One region of the Bacillus sp. GW821-FHT01G09 genome, then DNA from elsewhere that is predicted to be linked to it. Evidence: riboswitches for the same ligand, from Rfam matches in the RefSeq annotation. Region 1 holds a riboswitch; the other holds the start of a gene.
What was found. A riboswitch is a leader RNA that binds a small molecule or an ion and turns the genes downstream of it on or off. The one in region 1 is predicted to bind thiamine pyrophosphate.

Region 1 (11,104 bases):
TATTGCTTCCTTCGCTTAGTAACAAAACAGATAATTAGACCTATTTATTTTTGTGACATTTTTATCATTTTCATATATATGGAAATTGAATGACATGAAACGACAATATCTGTAATTCAGATTGTCTACAGTTAATATACAGCGATGTTCTGACAAACCATTCATTATTAAAAGGAGGGACGACACTTTTTTTAAAAAGCATGTTGAAAAAGGGGGATGAAAATGAAGAAAAAAACGAAAAACAGACTCATCAGCTCTGTTTTAAGTACAGTTGTCATCAGTTCACTGCTGTTTCCGGGAGCAGCCGGGGCAAGCAGTAAAGTCACCTCACCTTCTGTTAAAAAGGAGCTTCAATCTGCGGAATCCATTCAAAACAAGATTTCGAGTTCATTAAAGAAAAGCTTTAAAAAGAAAGAAAAAACGACTTTTCTGATTAAATTTAAAGATCAGGCTAACACAGAAAAAGCGGCAAAAGCGGCTGTTAAAAAAGCGAAATCGAAGAAGCTGTCTGCCGCTAAGGCGGAATATCAAAAGCGTTCTGCTGTTGTGTCATCTTTAAAAGTCACAGCCGATGAATCCCAGCAAGATGTCCTAAAATACTTGAACACCCAGAAAGATAAAGGAAATGCAGACCAAATTCATTCTTATTATGTGGTGAACGGGATTGCTGTTCATGCCTCAAAAGAGGTTATGGAAAAAGTGGCGCAGTTTCCCGAAGTGGAAAAGGTGCTTCCTAATGAGAAACGGCAGCTTTTTAAGTCATCCTCCCCATTTAATATGAAAAAAGCACAGAAAGCTGTTAAAGCAACTGACGGTGTGGAATGGAATGTAGACCAAATCGATGCCCCAAAAGCTTGGGCACTTGGATATGATGGAACTGGCACGGTTGTTGCGTCCATTGATACCGGGGTGGAATGGAATCATCCGGCATTAAAAGAGAAATATCGCGGATATAATCCGGAAAATCCTAATGAGCCTGAAAATGAAATGAACTGGTATGATGCCGTAGCAGGAGAGGCAAGCCCTTATGATGATTTGGCTCATGGAACCCATGTGACAGGCACGATGGTGGGCTCTGAACCTGATGGAACAAATCAAATCGGTGTAGCGCCTGGCGCAAAATGGATTGCTGTTAAAGCGTTCTCTGAAGATGGCGGCACTGATGCTGACATTTTGGAAGCTGGTGAATGGGTTTTAGCACCAAAGGACGCGGAAGGAAATCCCCACCCGGAAATGGCTCCTGATGTTGTCAATAACTCATGGGGAGGGGGCTCTGGACTTGATGAATGGTACAGAGACATGGTCAATGCCTGGCGTGCGGCCGATATTTTCCCAGAGTTTTCAGCGGGGAATACGGATCTCTTTATTCCCGGCGGGCCTGGTTCTATCGCAAATCCGGCAAACTATCCGGAATCGTTTGCAACTGGAGCGACTGATATCAATAAAAAGCTCGCTGACTTTTCTCTTCAAGGGCCATCTCCATATGATGAAATAAAGCCGGAAATATCTGCACCGGGCGTTAATATTCGTTCATCTGTTCCCGGTCAGACATATGAGGATGGTTGGGACGGCACATCAATGGCAGGGCCGCATGTATCCGCTGTTGCTGCACTGCTGAAACAGGCGAATGCCTCACTTTCTGTTGATGAGATGGAGGATATATTAACCAGCACGGCTGAACCGCTCACGGATTCAACATTTCCTGATTCACCGAATAACGGATATGGCCATGGTCTGGTGAATGCTTTTGATGCTGTATCCGCTGTTACAGATGGTTTAGGGAAAGCGGAAGGACAAGTTTCTGTAGAGGGGGATGACCAAGAGCCTCCTGTCTATCAGCATGAGAAAGTAACTGAAGCCTATGAAGGTGGCAGCCTGCCATTGACTTTGACAGCTGAAGACAATGTGAGTGTGACATCTGTAAAGCTGTCCTACAAGCTTGATCAAGGTGAATGGACAGAAATAACGGCTAAACGAATCAGCGGTGATCATCTAAAAGGAACGTATCAGACAGAGATCCCAGATATAAAAGGAACTAAACTAAGCTATAAGTGGATGATTCACGATTTTGGCGGTCATGTCGTTTCGTCTGACATATACGATGTAACAGTGAAACCAAGCATCACGGCGGGATATAAGCAGGACTTTGAAACTGCACCCGGCGGCTGGGTTGCGAGCGGAACAAATAATAACTGGGAATGGGGAGTTCCGTCAACTGGCCCAAATACAGCAGCATCCGGAGAAAAAGTATATGGAACGAATTTGACAGGAAATTATGCCAACTCAGCAAACATGAACCTTGTTATGCCTCCTGTTAAAGTACCTGATTCAGGAAGTTTGTTCCTTCAATTTAAAAGCTGGCACAATTTAGAGGATGATTTTGATTACGGCTACGTTTTTGTTCTTCCGGAAGGTGAAAAGAATTGGGAGCAGGCTGGTGTCTATAACGGAAAGACATCAAGCTGGACGGACGAAGAAATTGATTTATCGGCTTATAAAGGTCAAAACATTCAAGTGATGTTTAACCTTCAATCAGATGAAAGCATTGCAAAAGAGGGCTGGTACATTGATGATGTAGTGCTTTCTGACAAATCAGCCGGAAAAACAGTCAAAAAGAATAAGCTGGGCGTCGAAAAGCCGTCTGGAAAGCAAAAGAAAAAGCCAGTAAATCCGAAAAAGGCTAAGCCATCTGCAAACACAGCGGTAAAACATCAGAACAAGGCTATACAGCCTCAAGTTTTGCCGCTCAGGGCACAAGTCAGTGTAGTGGAAACAGGAAAATCAACATATTCAGATCAATCCACAGGGCAGTACACGCTGAAGCACAAAGCGGGAGACTATACGCTTATGGCAGAAGCATATGGTTATCAGTCGAAAACACAAAAAGTATCTTTAAAGACGGATCAGACGACACAAGCTAATTTTACGTTAGAAGAGATGAAGAAGGGCACATTAAAAGGCACGGTCATCAATAAAACGACAGGAGAGCCGGTAAAAGGCGCTTCCGTTTATGTTGTAGAGGATGCTGCGGTGGAACCGGCTATGACAAACGATAAAGGTGAATATACGCTGGAGGCCTATGAAGGCGCTTATACGATTAAAGTCGCTGCACCGGGTTATTACAGTGATGAATTTTCCGTTGAGTTAAAAGGTGATGTTACAAAAGAAACTGCATTGAAGCCTTTCGTCGGTTATCCGGGTGAAATTGCATATGATGACGGAACAGCGGAGAATGCCAATTCCTATTTTGCTGCCGGTAACGGATGGGCGGTAAAAATGACGCTCGCTGACGGCAAGGACAAAGGCATGCTTACAGGAGGGCTGTTCAGATTCTGGGATACAGAGTTCCCTGATCCCGGCGGCACAGAGTTTAAGGTTGAGGTATACGATGCCACAGGAAAAGACGGAGCACCGGGCAAGAAAATTGCCGGGCCATTTAACGCGGAAGCTCTTCGCAATGGCGAGTGGACTAAGGTAGATCTCAGTTCAAAAGGGATTATGGTCGATAAAGACTTTTATCTCGTATATATCCAGTCGAAACCTGACCCGTATTCACCTGGACTGGCAATGGATGAAACCGGCAAGAATTCCGGCCGCAACTGGCAGTATATAGGTGGACAATGGGAGCCGGGTGACGAAGCAGACGGCAACTATATGATTCGCGCATTAGTTAATTATGAAGCTGCTGTACCTGAGATTACTTCACCGACAGACAAATCATACACAAATAAGGATAGCGTCACTGTAAAAGGAAACGCTTCTCCTGGTACAACGGTACACATTTATAATGGAGAGAAAGAGGCAGGAGAAACGAAAGCTGCTGCGGATGGCACGTTCCATGCAGGCATCACACTCAACAAGGGTGAAAATGAGCTGACGGCAACTGCATCAACTGACAACGGAACAACAGATGCCTCCAGCCCAATCACGGTCACGCTTGATCAAGAAAAGCCTGAGTTAACGCTGGACACTCCAAAGGATGGCGGGAAAACAAATAAAGAAACGCTGACTGTCAAAGGGGCTGTATCCGATGACAATCTGAAAGACGTCAAGGTGAATGGCAAAAAAGCAACAATAACCGATGGTTCATACTCAGCCCGGATTCTTTTGGAGAATGGAAGCAATGAAATCAAGGTGATAGCTACAGACTTAGCAGGCAACAAAACGACGAAAAAGGCTGTCATTGATGTCAATTTTGACAAGCCTGTCATTTCCGGCTTAATTCCGGGAGAGGATAAAAACTTAAAAGCCGGTGAATCTGTGAAAATCGCTTTCTCAAGCGCTGAGGATTTAGATGCAACGTTTATCATTCGTATGCCGCTGACAAATGCAAGAGCGAGTGTGCAAAACGCCACCGAACTCCCGTTAAGAGAAATTTCTCCGGGAAGATATGAAGGCTATTGGACAGCCACTTCTTCTATTAAAGCAAAAGGAGCAAAAGTAGAAGTGATCGTACGAGATGATTATGGAAATGAAACAAGAAAAACTGCAAATGGAAAACTTAATATCAACACAGAAAATTAAGTGGAAAAAAGCTGCCGTCATTGGCAGCTTTTTTATATATCCTCTCATTACACTTCCTCGACAAATTAAGCAGATTTCCCTGAAAAATTGTATTTTCCTCTCAACATTAATTGACAGACTTTCCCACAGAGCTTGCTTTATACTTATGAAGCAAGCAGGGAACAGCGTGAGGCAAGAAAGAAAGGAGTCAGATGTGAAAATCTATTTAGATGTCATTTGGCTGTTAAACTTTTGTTTTGATGCACTTTTGCTTTTGCTCACGGCATTTATTTTAAAAAGGCATGTAAAAAAAAGAAGACTGGTAGGCGGAGCGTTCATCGGTTCCAGTATTGTCCTTTTGATGTTTACTCCTTTTTCGCCGATTGTTGAACATCCGGCTGGGAAGCTAGCTTTTTCAGTTGTGATTGTGGTGGTGACATTTGGCTTTAAAAGATTTCGGTTTTTCTTTCAAAATTTGTTTTCCTTTTATTTTGCCACTTTTTTAATGGGGGGAGGAATTATAGGAGCCCATTCTTTGCTGCAGTCAAATTCTATTGTTCAAAACGGTGTCATGATTACCAATCAAACAGGGTTTGGAGACCCAATCAGCTGGTTGTTTATTGTTGGTGGTTTTCCAGCATTATGGTTTTTTTCTAAAAGAAGAATTGAAGATATTGAAACAAAAAACATTCAATATGAGGAACGAGTCAGCGTGCAGGCAGATTTGGGCAGCCAAACACTTCATGTCAGAGGCCTGATTGATTCCGGTAATCAGCTGTACGATCCTCTTACAAAAACACCGGTAATGATCATTTACATTGATAAACTGGAGCCGATTTTCGGAACAGCCGAAACGATGATCATTCGAAACACAGACCCATTGGAAGCCATCGAACAGCTCGATGATTCCTTTCGCTTTTTAGATAAAATGAGGTTGATTCCATACAGGGGAGTTGGTCAGCAAAATCAATTTTTATTATGCGTTAAACCGGATCATGTAACGATTATGACAAAAGAAGAAATGATCTCTGCAGATAAATGTTTAATCGGCATCAGCACAACAAAGCTGTCGGCAGATGGAGAGTTTGACGCGATTATTCATCCGAAAATGCTTTCGGGCAAGGCTGTCAAACACGTTTCATAATGTTCGCAAATGTCCGTTACTTATCATACTCAAACGGCGTGACATTTAGAAGGGAGAGGAAGATGAAAAAACTGAAATTACGGTTGACGCACCTCTGGTATAAGCTGCTGATGAAACTTGGGCTGAAAAGTGATGAAGTCTATTACATAGGCGGGAGTGAAGCCCTGCCGCCTCCATTATCTAAAGATGAGGAGCAGGTTTTGTTAATGAAGCTCCCAAACGGCGATCAGGCGGCGCGCGCCATTCTAATTGAACGCAATTTGCGTCTGGTCGTATATATCGCCCGTAAATTTGAAAATACGGGAATTAATATAGAGGATTTAATCAGCATCGGTACCATCGGTCTAATCAAAGCTGTGAATACATTCAATCCAGAAAAGAAAATCAAGCTTGCTACCTATGCCTCCCGGTGTATAGAAAATGAAATCCTGATGTATTTAAGAAGAAATAACAAAATCCGTTCAGAGGTTTCCTTTGATGAACCGCTTAATATTGATTGGGACGGCAATGAGCTTTTGCTTTCTGATGTGCTCGGCACTGACGATGACATCATCACTAAAGACATAGAAGCTAACGTCGATAAAAAGCTTTTGAAAAAAGCGCTTGAACAGCTTAATGAGAGAGAAAAGCAAATCATGGAGCTGCGGTTTGGGCTTGTCGGTGAAGAAGAAAAAACCCAAAAGGATGTAGCGGATATGATGGGGATTTCTCAGTCTTATATTTCGCGGCTTGAGAAAAGAATTATAAAAAGATTGAGAAAAGAGTTCAACAAAATGGTGTAAAAAATTTTATGGTTAGAACCCCTTGATTTTACAGGGATTTCCTGATTTCGACAGTTTTTCGGTCTGAGTGCAGTGCATATTTTTCCCACCCAAGGAGATACTTAACGTTGTACAGCAGCTCCTGTAGGGAGGGAAAAAAGTGTCGAGAAATAAAGTCGAAATCTGCGGGGTGGATACCTCCAAATTACCAGTACTCAAGAATGAAGAGATGAGAAAGCTGTTTAGGCAGCTGCAGGATGAAGGCGATGATTCAGCAAGAGAAAAGCTTGTAAACGGGAACTTGCGTCTTGTCTTAAGTGTCATTCAACGATTTAATAACAGAGGGGAGTATGTTGATGACTTATTTCAAGTCGGCTGCATCGGACTAATGAAATCCATTGATAATTTTGACCTAAGCCACAATGTTAAGTTTTCAACATACGCTGTACCTATGATTATCGGAGAGATCCGCAGGTATTTACGCGATAATAACCCGATTCGTGTCTCAAGATCACTCCGGGACATCGCTTACAAGGCGCTTCAGGTAAGAGAGCGGTTAATCAGTGAGACAAGCAAGGAGCCGACTGCAGAAGACATCGCAAAAGTTCTTGAAGTACCGCATGAGGAAATTGTATTTGCGCTTGATGCCATCCAGGATCCGGTTTCTCTATTTGAACCGATCTATAACGACGGCGGAGATCCGATCTATGTGATGGACCAAATCAGTGATGAGCGTAATACAGATTCACAATGGATTGAAGAGCTGGCTTTAAAAGAGGGCATGAGAAGGCTGAACGATCGGGAAAAAATGATTTTGAGAAAGCGATTCTTCCAAGGGAAAACCCAAATGGAAGTCGCCGAGGAAATCGGAATTTCCCAGGCGCAGGTGTCCAGACTTGAAAAAGCGGCTATCAAACAAATGAATAAAAATATTCATCAATAATGAAAAGCCTTTAAAACGATGTTGTTTTAAAGGCTTTTCTATTGATTACGGATGGTTTACGTTTTGGAAAAAGTAAGGTATCCTAGTTCGTACAAAGTTTTATGAAAATTAAAACAATTATAAAAGGCAATAAAGAGGAGGACCACGATGATTTTGCAGCTTGACAATGTCTCACTAAAACGGAATGGGAAATGGATACTGAGAGATATTCATTGGAAGGTGGAAGAAAAGGAAAATTGGGTGCTTTACGGCCTAAATGGCGCCGGGAAGACAGCGCTGTTAAATATGCTTTGCTCTTATTATTTTCCAACATCAGGCGAGATGCAGGTGCTTGGCCATGAATTTGGCAAAACAGAGCTTGGGGAAAAGCTCAGACGTAAAATTGGCCTCGTCTCAGCAGCTCTTCAGCAAAAATTGTATCCGGCAGATTCAGCCTTTGAAATTGCTTTGAGCGGAGCTTACGCTTCGATTGGGTTATATGAAACGCCAAGTAAGGAAACCAGGGAAAAAGCGATTGGTTTGTTAGAGGACTTGGGAGCAATTGAATATGCCGATCGCCGCTATGAAACCCTTTCTCAAGGGGAAAAACAAAGAGCGTTGATTGCTAGAGCACTAATGGCCGATCCGGAGTTGCTGATACTGGATGAACCAGTCACAGGGCTGGATTTTATTGCCCGGGAAAAGTTGTTAGATACGATTACATACATTGCAAACAAAGAAAATGCACCATCTATCCTTTATGTGACTCATCATGCTGAAGAAATTTTGCCTGTCTTTGATAAAGCCCTTTTATTAAAACAGGGAGAGGTCTTTGGATCCGGAGAAATAAAGGAAATGCTTACTGATCAAGTACTTTCCGCTTTTTTTGATACGCCAATCCATGTATTATGGAATCAGGATCGGCCGTTTTTAACAAGAGCTGAGCCGATAACGAATGCCTGACAAACATATATAGATTCATCCTAGGGGTGCTTTGCGAAGCTGAGAGAGACTTTGTCTCAACCCTTTTGACCTGATCTGGATCATGCCAGCGGAGGGAAGCGGTGAAAAGCGGAGTACATCGGACTTCGTTTGTTTTTATTAAGCCGTTTCATCACATTTGAAACGGCTTTTTTGATTTTAAAGAATAGGAGCGGATTTACATTGGATCAACAAATAGACTCTTTGCAAAAAAAAGTGGAAGAACAAAAGGAGGAGCTTATTCAGCTTGCTAAAACACTGATTTCTTATCAAACACCCGCTCCGCCTGCAAGAAATACAGAGGGCATTCAGTCATGGATTGCGGGATTTTTAAATGAATTGGGATTCTCGATCGACAAATGGGATGTGTACCCTGGAGATCCCAATGTTGTCGGCAAGCTAAAGGGAACAGATTCAGCAGATTATTATAGCCTGATTATCAATGGTCATGTAGATGTGGCAGAGGTAAAAGAGGATGAAGAATGGAAGCACGATCCGTTTCATCCCATTGAAAAAAACGGTCTCTTAATCGGGCGAGGCGCTTCCGATATGAAGGGCGGAATGGCTTGTGTGCTGTTTGCTGTCAAATTAATTCGTGAAGCCGGCATTGAGCTTCCAGGTGATCTGATTCTGCAATCGGTTATTGGGGAGGAAGTTGGAGAGGCCGGCACACTTGAATGCTGCAAGAGGGGCTACCACGCTGATTTTGCAATTGTCGCGGATACGAGCGATATGCATATTCAAGGCCAAGGCGGTGTCATTACAGGCTGGATCGAAATCAAAAGCAGTCAAACATTTCATGATGGAACGAGACGGAATATGATTCATGCAGGCGGAGGAACATTCGGAGCAAGCGCAATTGAAAAAATGGCAAAAATCATTGCGGGGCTCGGTGAACTTGAGCGCCACTGGTCTATTATGAAAAGTTATCCCGGTTTTAAACCCGGCACAAATACGATTAACCCGGCAGTTATAGAAGGCGGCAGACATGCGGCTTTTATAGCGGACGAATGCCGGCTGTGGATCACAGTCCATTTTTATCCGAATGAAACCCATGACCAAGTGGCAGAGGAAATAGAAGATTACGTCAATCGGCTGAGTGACAGTGATATTTGGCTTAGGGAAAACCGCCCTGTATTCAAGTGGGGAGGCTCATCTATGATAGAAGACAGAGGAGAAATTTTTCCGGCATTGGAAGTTGACCCTGGCCACCCAGGCGTCTTAGCGCTAACTGCCTCTCATGAGAAAGTGAAACGGGAGTGTCCAATTATTGACGTTTCTCAATCAGTTACAGATGGCGGATGGCTGTATGATGCCGGTATTCCATGCGTAATATACGGTCCTGGAGATCTGCACAATGCACACTCTGTGAACGAGAAGGTATCGATTGAGCAGCTAGTAGAGTATACAAAAATTATACTCGATTTTATCATCAGCTGGTGCAGCCGGAAAAAAGAACAATGACATGAAAATTTCTTCTTGCTGACAAGGTTCAGCCTGCCCATTCATATACTTGAACAAAAGGACGGAAAAAGGACGTGATGGAATGATCAGCATTTCAGAATTTCAGGTAAAGGATGTCGTCAATGTCTCAAACGGAAAAAAGCTGGGGAGTATTGGTGATATTGATATCAATGTGACCACTGGAAAAATTCAGGCGATCATACTCGGAGGAAATGGGAAAGTTCTCGGATTTTTTGGAAAAGAAGAGGAATTGGTCATTCCATGGCGAAATATAGTAAAAATCGGGGAAGATGTAATCTTAGTCCGATTAAGTGAACCACATGCATAAACCTGCTTGTCTGCCGCAGATTGGCAAATGCCGGAAGTCTCGATTCTTCCGGCACATTTCATTTAGAAATATGCAAATCGGCGCTCAACGAATGCAGTAAGATGTGGTAAAATAAGTGGGAAATTCCGCTTTTTTAAATGTTTGTCGAAAGGTTGGATCATCATGAATACATATCACCCATTCAGTCTTACCACACCCTCGACACTCATGATACAAGACTGGGCTCAAACGAATCAAAACAACAAAGAGGTCATTGCCGGATTTACGACAAAAAACGGCGGTGTCAGCCAAAAGCCTTTTGAATCGTTAAATACAGGATTGCACGTTCATGACAAAGATGCAGATGTAGTTAAAAATCGTGAATATATTGCCGATATGTTTAATACTGATTTGCAGTCTTGGGTATTCGCTGATCAGACACATGATAATCGCGTTCAGAAAGTGACGCAGAGGGATAGGGGAAAAGGCGCCCGTGAGTATCACACGGCTCTAAAAGCAACGGACGGGCTCTATACAAATGAAAAAAATGTATTTTTAGCATTATGCTTTGCTGATTGTGTGCCTCTTTTCCTTTATGATCCGGTTAAGTCGCTTGTCGGAGTCGCCCATGCCGGGTGGAAAGGCACCGTCAAACAGATTGGCAGAGAAATGGTGAAGCAATGGACTGAGAAGGAAGGTTCAAATCCCTCAGATATTTACGCTGTTATTGGCCCGTCTATCAGCGGAGCATGCTATACGGTAGACGACCGCGTCATGGATGCTGTTCGTGCATTGCCGGTTTCAGCAGACCTTGCCGCCAATCAGACGGCAAAGGCACAATATCAGCTTGATCTGAAAGAGCTGAACCGTCTTATACTGATGGACAGCGGTTTGGCAAGTGAACAAATTTCTGTCAGCGGTTTATGCACGGAAAGCGAGCCGTCTCTTTTCTATTCTCATCGCCGCGATCAGGGGAAAACTGGACGGATGATGTCCTTTATCGGAATGAAGGAGGCATAAAA
Region 2 (11,104 bases), 360 kb from region 1:
CCGGATTTCTTCGGGCTAGAAAAAACAGATTTCTGCATTGAAGTCGATCTCGGATGCTTCTGCGCGATTCAGTGCCTGTCACCAGAGCTAGTTGACAGAACATCGCCTCATAAAGATAAAAAGCATCATCACAATGGATAAACACTTGTAAAGAGGAATCCCCTTCCAAACTCTATTACAGGTGCAAATCATTCAGCTGCTTCCAGCGTGAGGCAGCTGACTCTCCATCATTTCGCCAGTCTCAAATTTATAAGGCAGGAGGGATAATATGAGCCAGAAAACATCAAGCTGCGTGCGTGAAGCTGTAGAAAATATTGAAGATCTGCAAAACGCTGTTGAAGAAGACTGCCCGACCGGCTGCCACTCTAAGCTTTTATCTGTAAGCCATTCGTTAGGCGACACAGTGCCTTTTGCAATATTTACATCAAAATCAACGCCATTAGTCGCCTTCGGAAATGTCGGCGAACTCGATAACGGCCCTTGCTTTAATACAGTATTTTTCAGGGTCGAAAGAGTGCATGGAAGCTGCGCAACACTGTCATTATTAATCGCATTTGACGAACACAAACACATTTTGGACTTCACCGATAAAGATACGGTGTGTGAAGTGTTCCGACTCGAAAAAACGAACTACTGTATTGAAGTTGACTTAGACTGCTTCTGCGCAATCAACTGCTTAAATCCTCGATTAATCAATCGTACACATCATCATTAATCATAAGCTGGAAAAGCTTGCAGGACTGCAGGCTTTTCTCTATGTAAAAAAGCTGTCCGGCAACATCAGCCGGGCAGCTTTTTTCTTTTTCGTTAAAAACCGAGCGGGTGCAAAGAGGTAATATCATCGATTGCCAGTTCGGTTGGGGCTCCGTTTCCGGTTGTTCGAAGCAGGACGGAATCATTTCTTCTTCCGACAATTACGCCCCTGTACGTTCTTCCATTGGCTTCAATCAAACAAAGCGCTCTCGGCATGTTATGAGGCAGCTTTGTTAAAAAATCAATTTTTTCGTGGATCGTCATCTTGCTCATCGGTTTTTTCACTTTTCGTGCCGGAGGTGCTTTTTCCTCCGCTTTATCAGCACTATGGACAGCTTCCGGTTCTTTCTCAGGCTTCCGGGCCTCAAGTGCAGGCTCTTCCTTTTTTTCTGCTTTCGGGGGCTCGTGTTCAACGGTTTCTTCTACGGCCTGCGGCTCTGCTTTCTGTTCCTCCTGGCTTTTTATGTTCTCTGGCTCTCTCACCTCTTGTGTTTGCTGACTCACTGGTTCGGCTGCAGGCTTTTGGTCTTCTTGCAGGACATCCTGTGCCACGGCTTCCTCCTGCTGCTTCTCATGGTAAGCCGGCTTTTCCTCAGCTTTTGGCGGAGCGGGTTTGTCGGCCTTTCTTTTGATGACAATCTCCTGCATGGATGACCTTGTAGTTTCTGCATAATCCGGCTGAACAATATACATGAGCGGTTTTTTATCCGCGTTTCTTTTCTTATTAGACATCTTCATCCCTCCGATTGTGTCATATTCTATCTATATGACAGAAAGCTGAAAATCAGAAGAAATAAAAAAGCAATCCCTATTCGGGATTGCTTGATATAGATCCTGCTTAGCGGGCAGTGATATGGAAACCTGAATCAACGTGAAGATTTTCACCTGTAATCCCGCGGGACATATCGCTGAACAAGAACGCAGCTGTATCGCCCACTTCTTCAGGTGTTGTCGTGCGGCGAAGCGGTGCACGCTCTTCGATGTCTTTTAAGATAGAGTTGAAATCGCTGATGCCTTTAGCAGATAATGTTCTGATCGGGCCGGCAGAAATGCTGTTGACGCGGATATTTTCTTTTCCTAAGTCAGCAGCTAAATATTTCACACTTGCATCAAGAGAAGCTTTTGCTACACCCATGACGTTGTAGTTTGGCATCACAAGCTCTCCGCCAAGGTACGTCAAAGTGACAATGCTTCCGCCTTCAGTCATCATCGGACGTGCCGCTTTGACAACAGCAGTCAGAGAATATGAGCTGATGTTATGAGCCAAAAGGAAGCCGTCACGATTTGTGTTTAAATATTCGCCGACAAGCTCTTCTTTGTTGGCAAACGCGATACAATGCGCGATACCGTGGATTACACCGACCTGCTCCTTAATGCTTGCGAAGCAAGTTTCGATTTCTGCGTCGTTTGTAACATCGCAAGGGAGGATGATGGAATCGTTGCGGTCTAATGTTCCGGCAAGCTCGTGAACGGATTTCTCCAGGCGTTCACCAGCGTATGTGAAAATCAAACGTGCACCCGCTTCGTGTAAAGAACGCGCAATGCCCCAGGCGATGCTGCGTTTGTTGGCTACCCCCATCACAACAATGTTGCGGCCTTCAAGTGAAAAATTCATATGTATAAAGCCTCCTATATTTAATAAAGACATAGTATTAGTACCTGATCTTAATTCCTATCATATCATAACCTTGTCCAGATGAAAAGCGCATACCGTAGCAAACGCAAAAGAGATCACCATCAGCTGGTGATCTCATCGGCTTGTATTTAAGCTGTTTCGTTTAAAAGCGAAATGGTTTGTCGGCCCGTGTCCTGATCCGATGCCGAGCGTATTTTCCACCGCTTCGCGGACAAAGTTGGCCGCAATCTCAAATGCCTGATGGATGCTGTCTCCTTTAGCCGTTTGGGCCGTTAAAGCCGCAGCAAAGGTGCAGCCTGTGCCATGTGTATGCTTCGTATTGATATAAGGATGGGTGATTTGCATAAACATGCTGCCATCAAAAAGAAGGTCAGTAATGTGATTGTCTTCAGGCTGGTGCCCGCCTTTGATAATGACATGCTGCGCACCCATCTTGACGAGCTGCTCCGCTGCTTTTTTCCGGTCATCCAGCGAGCTGATTGTCATTCCTGTCAGCGTTTCTGCTTCCGGGACATTCGGCGTAATCGCGTAGCTTCTTGGAATGAGCAACTCCTTTAAGGTGGCAACTGACTCATCACGCAGCAAGGATGCCCCGCCCTTTGCGATCATAACCGGATCAACAATTACACGATTGAATCCGTACTCGTCAATTTTTCTTGCCACTTCTTCAATCATGTCGGCATTCCAGAGCATTCCCGTCTTAACTGCATCCGGTCTCAAATCCTCAGCAACAGCGTCAATTTGCTGTCTCAACGTCTCTACAGTCAGCGGATGCACACCGTGAACGCCAAGCGTATTTTGAGCGGTTACCGCCGTAATCGCAGACATTCCGAATACATCAAGCTCTTGAAAGGTTTTAATATCAGCCTGTATCCCTGCGCCGCCGCCTGAATCTGATCCGGCGATTGTCAATGCTTTATATATACTCATTACACTACACTCCTTTTATTACCCAATCCATTTATGATAAATGGATTTTGCCCGGGCAATATCATTTGTTCCATGGATCAAAGCTCTGCCGTCCCGGAACAGCACCATTTTCATATCATCCGAGCGGCAGGAAATTAAATACGGGTTCGCAGCTACTTCAAGCCCGGCCTGCCTCAGCTGAGCGGCAAGCGCTTCAAGATCCGCTTCTTTCGTAATAGATGATCTGATCTGCACCGTGTTCCTACCGCACAATACAGCCGCTTTTGTTTGATTTTCATATGACAAAAACGGAAAATCCTTTGTGCCACAGCTTGGGCATGCGTCATGTTTGAGACTGGCTGCTCTCACTTCTGACCGCTCATTTTTCCACAAATCAAAAGAGCGCAGCACCGGCTCGCACTCCTCTCCCGTCAGCAGCTTCAGTGCATCTGTTACCTGAAAGACTGCTACCTGCAAAACAGCCGGACTGATGATGCCGGCTGTGTCACATGTTGCTCCGCCAATCGGAAGTGTATCGAGCAAGCAATGCAGGCAAGGAGTAGAACCCGGCACCACGGTAAAGGTGAGGCCGTAGCTCCCTACACAGGCACCGTAAAGAAAAGGAATCCCTTCCTTTACCGCAGCATCATTTACGATCAGGCGGGTTTCAAAATTATCAGCCGCATCCACAATAATCGATGCATCCCTAATCAGCTCGAAGATATTTTCTGCTGTCACATCCATGACAAGGCCGGTCACATCAACATCGCTGTTAATCGAACGGAGACGGCGCTCCGCAGCGGCTGCTTTCGGCATTTCTTTTTTGACATCATCTTCTGTATAAAGCTGCTGGCGCTGGAGGTTGCTCCATTCAACATAATCTCTGTCGGCAATTTTCACAGAGCCGACTCCCGCTCTCACCAGCATTTCTGCACTGGCTGTTCCGAGCGCGCCGGCGCCGATAATCACGGCGCGCGCTTCTTTCAATTTTTTCTGGCCGGATGGGCCGATCGGAGCAAACAGCTCCTGCCTTGAATACCTGCCCGTCATACAGGAAGACCTTCTCCCGGACTGCTTGCCGTTCCGTATTGCTTAAGCGGGATTCGGCCCGCCTCATAAGAAAGGCGTCCTGCTTCCACCGCGAGCTTCATGGCACGAGCCATTTTCACAGGATCGTCAGCTCCCGATACAGCCGTATTGAGCAGTACGCCATCCGCTCCAAGCTCCATTGCGTATGCCGCATCTTTAGGCGAGCCGATTCCAGCATCCACGATGACCGGCACTTTCGCCTGTTCAATAATAAACGACAGATTCAAAGGATTTAAGATTCCTTGTCCTGATCCAATCGGAGATGCACCCGGCATGATGGCATGAACGCCGAGCTCTTCCAGCTTTCTCGCCAGCACAACGTCATCCGACGTGTACGGGAGCACAATAAAGCCTTCTTCAAGAAGCTGTTCAGACGCTTTTAATGTCTCAACAGGGTCAGGCAGCAAGGAACGGCTGCATCCGATGACTTCAACTTTAATCATGTCACAAAGGCCTGACGCTTTTGCCAGCCTTGCAATCCGAACCGCTTCTTCAGCAGTGCTGGCGCCCGCTGTATTCGGCAAAAGCGTATATTTGGATAAATCAAGCTGTTCCAGAAAATTCGGCTGAGATGCTTCAAAGATGTTCATTCTCCGCACAGCAAATGTTAAAATATCAGACTCGGAAACAGCTACTGCTTCCTTTTGAATGTCAAACGATGGGTATTTCCCCGTGCCCAGCAGCAATCTTGATTGAAATGATTTTCCGCCAATTGTTAACATGCTCATCCGCCTCCTACAAAATGGACAATTTCAATGACATCACGATCACAAAGCTCAACCTCGTGATAGCGTTCTTTCCCGATTATTTCTTTATTTCTTTCCACGATAACGATTTTATTTTCAAGCTGATACGACGCCAGCAGGTCTTGAATTGTACCTGTGTCTTTTTCCCACTTCACGTCTTTACCGTTCAGCTGTAGGATCATATCTGAACCGCCTCCTTGCGATCAATTCGGAATGCGTGCAGCCAGTCTTGGTTGAACTCTTTATTCATGATGAGATCACTGATCAAAGCGCCCGTTGCGGGAGCAAGCAGGATCCCATTTCTGAAATGGCCCGCCGCAAATAAAATACGGTTGTCCTCAGGATGTCTGCCGATGTACGGTTTTCCATCCTTTGTTCCCGGCCGGAGTCCCGCCCAAAAACGATCCACCTTCATATTCTGTATAGCCGGCAGCATCGTTTTTGCTTTTTTCATAACCGATTCCAATCCGCCAAGATCCGGTGTTTCACTCCAGTCTCCCGGCTTCATTGTCGCGCCGACAACCAGTTTGCCGCTTTTTCTCGGTACGATATAGCAGTGATCATGGTAAAGCGTTTTTGTCAGCGGGATATCATCATTCCAAACGGACAGGCACTCCCCTTTTACAGGGAGAAAAGCATTGTTCAGTCCGAGCTGTTTAAAAAACATCCCGCTCCACACTCCGCTGGCAACGACAACATGATTAGCCCATACGTCTCCGCTAGGGGTCTTGATGGACAGGGCTTCACCGTCACGTTCGACATGCAGGACAGGCGTATGCTCAAAAATCTCCGCCCCAAGCATTTTTGCTGCTTTCACATATGCCTTGCAAACAAAATAAGGCTCCACATGCACATCATCCTGAATAAAAGATGCACCAAAGATGTCACCAGACGCATACGGCTCTTTTTCTAACACCTCTTCTTTTGAATACCAGCTGACAGAGTCCAAATCGTCCATCTGTCTCAGCTGCAGCACATCTTCTACAGAAAATGCAAGCTTAAACATACCGCCGTTATGCTGCCTGATATCCACACCGGATAATGCATAAAGCTCTTCTCCAAGACCTTTGTACAGACGCTGACTGTGCATAGCGAAATCAAAAAACGCGTCACGTTCCTCGCATTCGGCATGGGCGCCCAGCATTCCGGCAGCGGCACTTGTCGTTCTGCCGCCCATTGTTCCGCTTTCAAACAATGCGGTGCTTTTGTTTTCCTTTGCCAAATAATAAGCAATCGCGGAACCGATAATTCCGCCTCCAATAATCACTGCTTCATAATGCCTTTTCATAGCGCATCTCCTTTAGCTTGCGGGAATATCGTCTGGCTGCTTCCAAGGGCTCAGCGGAAGAGAAAATTCCTGACATAACAGCGATGCCGTCTGCCCCTGCTTGTTTTACGTCTCTTAACCTGTCCGGCGTCATCCCCCCGATGGCTATAACCGGGATGGAAATCCGCTGTTTGATATCTGACAGCAAAGATACTCCTCTGCCTTCAAGACCCTTTTTGCAATCCGTTTCAAACACATGGCCGAACAGCACGTAGTCCGCGTCTTCCTTTTCTGCTTGAACCGCTTCCTCCAGTGAATGCACCGACCTCCCGATATGAAGGTGTGGAAATCTGGCTCTGACCTGCTTCGGTGAAAAGCTTCCGCTTGGCAGCTGCACGCGGTGAATAGTAGAGAAAAGTGCAATATCCACGCGCCCGTTCATCACCAGCTTTCGTTTATCTATACCGCCTTCAAAAATAAGCTCGAGCAGTTTCAAAATATCCGCCGCCGATTTTGAGCGTTCCCGAATATGAATAAAATCAACTTCATTCTGAATCGTAATGATGATTCTCGCTAGCTCTTCTACCGGCTTGCTGTCATCCGTTATGGCGTGAAGCTCCACATTCCTCCACCTCTTTTATGGCGCTGTCAGACCAGCCTTCTTTTCGATAGGCCATTCCCCAAAATTGATATTCATAGTAGCTGGAGATGACAAAATTCTCTTTCATCTTGGCACGCACTTCCTCCGTGCTGTTTTCCGCCAGCTCATCAAAGCGGTTGATTTGCTCCTCAACCTGTTGTCTAAACCAGTCACCGCCGTACGTCCCAATCCACTTTTGATAAATCGGATGCCCAGGATCGCAATGCAGCAATTTCTCACCAACCTCGTAATAAAGCCAGTAGCATGGCAGCAGGGCCGCTAAGATTTCTGCGAAATTCCCGCTCAAAACCGAACGGTACATATGGGATGTATAAGAGTACGCTGTAGGAGACGGCTTAAACGCCTTACGCTCTTCCTCGCTGATTTCCAACAGCTCGGCAAACTCGCGATGAAGCGCCATTTCCGCCTCATATGTACCTTGGGCATGGCTTGCCATCCGCCCCGTTGTAAAAAGGTCCTTCGCATAAGCTGCGCCAAATGACTGCACCTTTGCAAAATGCGTTAAATAATAGGAATCTTGAAGTACGTAGTATTTAAAACGGTCAATCGGAAGCGTTCCGTCACCGATTCCTTGAACGAACGGATGGACAAAGCTCCCCTCCCACCATTCTGCGGCTGCGCTGCGGCATTCTTCTGAAAACTTCACAAATCATTCCCCCTCTGATAAATAAAAAAACCACTTTCCCGCAAGGAAAAGTGGTTTGGAATTGGCATAGTAAAATAACACAAATACCGCTCCACTTCCCTACGCAGGTCTGAACCTGTTCAAGTTATGAGGGTCTAAAAGTCACACTTTTATCTCAGCCCTTATGAAGGACACCCCTAGTGGTTAAACGAATACATATTGAATTGTTCTGCACCTCTATATTAACACGAATCCTTATTTGGTCAAGATTTATCCTTCCAATGTTTTCTTAAGATCCGTTACGTATCCCCGAGATCCGGTGACAATTAAACGGTCTCCAAGTTTCAGCCTTGTATCCCCATGAGGAACGATGCTGTCCACACCTCTGAAGATCCTGACAAAGATGACGTCACCTGTTAAAGGGAATTCCCGTAAAATCACACCGTCGTATTTACTGTTCTCCATATTAATTTGATACAGCGAAGACTCTTGGTTCGTGAGCAGCTTCATGACGCCAGGCGCTTCAATCAGTGCGCGAAGCAGCGTTTTTGTCGACAGCAGAATAGAAAAGATGCTGATTCCCTGCTCCTTCAGAACTGCTTCATGCTCCGGTGATCCTACGCTTGCAATGACTCTTTCTGTGCCTTTTTCTTTTGCAAGTAAAGCAATGTCTGCATTCATATCTTCATTTCCTGTCGCCACAACGAGGATATCCGTTTCAAAAATGCCGAGTGATTCAAGCGTCTCGTGTTCATAGTCAGAAATTGTTTCAACAGCAAACACTGATTCTGACAGCTTTTCCTCCGCATTCTCTTGATAGACGTGTACAACACGCACGTCATACTCTTCCTCTGGCAATTCGAGTGTAACAGGCAAAGTCATTTGATTGGCGCCAATGAACGTAATCGTCTTTTTCTCCTCCGGCTGCTCTTCCCGTTTGTATAATTTTTTAAAACAGATCGGCGTAAAAATACTTGCAATGACGGCTACTAAAATGAGCGCTCCTGACATATTTGCACTGATCACGTGAAGCTGCTGGCCGATTGTTGCAGCGGCAATCACGAGCGAAAGCGTTGATGTCAGCAGGAAACCAGACGCGAAAATGGTTCGGTTATCATACCACTTCTTTAGGTACATGACAGGAATGATTTTGCTGACTAACAGCGCCAGCAGCAGAAGCGGAATCATGATTAAAATTGTTTTATCCTGAAAAAGAGTCCAAATATCCAGCTTCACACCGACCATCACAAAGAAAATCGGTATTAAGAACCCATAACCAAATGAATCCAGCTGCTGAACAAGTTCTTTGTTTGGCGAAAGCAGGGAAACAAGTACCCCCGCCAAGAAAGCGCCGAGAATATTTTCCGCCCCAAGTGATTCAGACAGGGCAACGAGTACAATAATTAACGTAAAAATGGCACGCGTCCCGATCTGGATCGTCCCTTTTGACATGGACTGAACAAAAGAGCGATGTTTAAAGACCCGGCCGAAAAAGTAAAGCACCACTCCGGCCGCAAACAGAATCATCAGGAGCCACATGTTTCCGCTGTCCTCTCCGTATAAAGAAGAAAAAACAGCAAGAAGAATCATCGTGGCCAAATCAGCAATAACAGCAACAAGCAAAATAATCTGCCCGATATTCGAATTCATGATCCGTTCTTCTTTTAATGTTGGAACGACAACGCCTAATGAAATCGTTGAAATAATCAGGGTCATCAAAAATGCATTTTGGATAAATCCGGCCAAGACGAACCCATAGGACAAGAGCAATGATAAAATAAAAATACCGACGAAAATAACAGATGCCGCAGCAAACGTATTCGGCGCTTCCTTGCCATTCGGCAGGAACTGCTTTTTCTTTCCTTTCTCAAACGACGAAAAATCAATTTCAAGCCCGCTTAAAAACATCAAAAAGATAAATCCGAGCATAGAGAGTGTTTGGAGCCAGGTGTCACCCTCCACAACTAAATTAAGGCCGCTTTTCCCAATAATCAGCCCCATAATGATTTCAGCAACAACAACCGGGATGCTGAGTTTAAACCGATGCAAAAGGATGGGTGTCAAAAATGCAACGATAAGTACAACAACTAATGATGCGACAGATGTATGCGCCATAATCAGAACCTCCTTTTTAAGTCAGGGTTATGCTAGTTCTCACTCAGAGAACAAAACCTCATTTTTAAAAAACATAACGCGATTTTAACAAGGGTGATGATGAAAAATAAAGTGATAAGGTCTTAATCCTGTTTAGAAAATGATTCTTCTATAATTTGCACATAAAAGCTTGTGATGACTCACACCACTTTGCTTCATAATAAATAAAACAATTGGTAAGGAGGATACCGCATGGCTTACGATATCATCAGCGATATTCATGGCTGCTATGACGAAATGACTGCATTAATCCAAAAGCTTGGCTATACAATCAAAAATGGAGTACCTGTCCACGAAGAAGGCAGGGTGCTTGTTTTTGCCGGAGATTTAACTGACAGAGGGCCTAAATCGATAGAGGTCATCCGATTTGTAGCCGGCGCTTACGAAAAAGGCGCTGTACGTTATGTCCCGGGAAACCATTGCAATAAATTATATCGTTACTTAAAAGGAAATCCGGTAAAAGTGATGCATGGTCTCGAAACAACAGCGGCAGAGCTTGAGGAACTTTCCAAGGATGAGAGAAAAGCAGTCAGCGAACAGTTTATGAAGCTGTACGAAACAGCGCCGCTTTACGACATCTTACATAATGGAGAATTAGTTGTCGCCCATGCTGGCATAAGAGCTGACGATATCGGCAAATATACCCGCAGAGTGAAGGACTTTGTGCTTTACGGTGACGTGACGGGTGAAACATATCCGGACGGCAGACCCGTCAGACGTGATTGGGCGGCAGCCTATAACGGAAAGGCTTGGGTGGTATACGGTCATACACCTGTGAAAGAGCCTCGGAAGGTCAATCGCACCATCAACATTGATACAGGCTGCGTGTTCGGAAATCAACTGACAGGCTTTCGCTTTCCAGAAATAGAAACCGTCTCTGTGCCAAGCTCCCTGCCCTACGACGAATCAAGATTTCGCCCCATATAAAAAAGGAGAGAATCAATGATTCTCTCCTTTTATCAGTTTTCTCATATCCTGAGGCAGTGGAGCATGAAACGTCATGTTCTCCTGTGTCAGCGGATGGATAAATGAAAGATGCTCGCTGTGCAGAGCCTGTCGGCCAATTTCCTGTCTCGTTCCGCCGTACAGTGTATCGCCGCACAACGGGTGCCCGAGATAGCTCATATGAACACGAATTTGATGGGTTCGTCCAGTCTCAAGCTGCAATGCCACCGAGGTTATGTCGTCATTTGCACATGTGACGTAAAAATGAGTAACAGCCTTCTGGCCGTCTGGCGTTACCGTCCGTTCAATAATACTGTCA

Region 2: it holds a riboswitch for thiamine pyrophosphate, as region 1 does, so the genes downstream of both, tenA (thiaminase II) here and ylmB (N-formyl-4-amino-5-aminomethyl-2-methylpyrimidine deformylase) in region 1, are expected to answer to the same signal.

Annotation. Positions count from the first base shown of each region.
Region 1 is NZ_JBWKWL010000002.1:650,100-661,203, forward strand. Features, by position in the region: gene AC07VD_RS08835 (bacillopeptidase F) at 223-4,524, shown strand; gene spoIIGA (sigma-E processing peptidase SpoIIGA) at 4,718-5,647, shown strand; gene sigE (RNA polymerase sporulation sigma factor SigE) at 5,710-6,429, shown strand; gene sigG (RNA polymerase sporulation sigma factor SigG) at 6,569-7,351, shown strand; gene AC07VD_RS08855 (ABC transporter ATP-binding protein) at 7,499-8,293, shown strand; TPP riboswitch at 8,306-8,407, shown strand; gene ylmB (N-formyl-4-amino-5-aminomethyl-2-methylpyrimidine deformylase) at 8,495-9,775, shown strand; gene AC07VD_RS08865 (YlmC/YmxH family sporulation protein) at 9,858-10,103, shown strand; gene pgeF (peptidoglycan editing factor PgeF) at 10,266-11,102, shown strand.
Region 2 is NZ_JBWKWL010000002.1:287,713-298,816, reverse strand. Features, by position in the region: gene cotY (spore coat protein CotY) at 1-141, shown strand, start outside; gene cotZ (spore coat protein CotZ) at 269-715, shown strand; gene cotO (spore coat protein CotO) at 808-1,491, opposite strand; gene fabI (enoyl-ACP reductase FabI) at 1,592-2,368, opposite strand; gene thiD (bifunctional hydroxymethylpyrimidine kinase/phosphomethylpyrimidine kinase) at 2,504-3,319, opposite strand; gene thiF (thiazole biosynthesis adenylyltransferase ThiF) at 3,338-4,348, opposite strand; gene thiG (thiazole synthase) at 4,345-5,115, opposite strand; gene thiS (sulfur carrier protein ThiS) at 5,112-5,312, opposite strand; gene thiO (glycine oxidase ThiO) at 5,312-6,421, opposite strand; gene tenI (thiazole tautomerase TenI) at 6,405-7,022, opposite strand; gene tenA (thiaminase II) at 6,997-7,707, opposite strand; TPP riboswitch at 7,787-7,895, opposite strand; gene AC07VD_RS06880 (monovalent cation:proton antiporter family protein) at 7,957-9,801, opposite strand; gene prpE (bis(5'-nucleosyl)-tetraphosphatase PrpE) at 10,033-10,767, shown strand; gene AC07VD_RS06870 (RluA family pseudouridine synthase) at 10,780-11,104, opposite strand, start outside.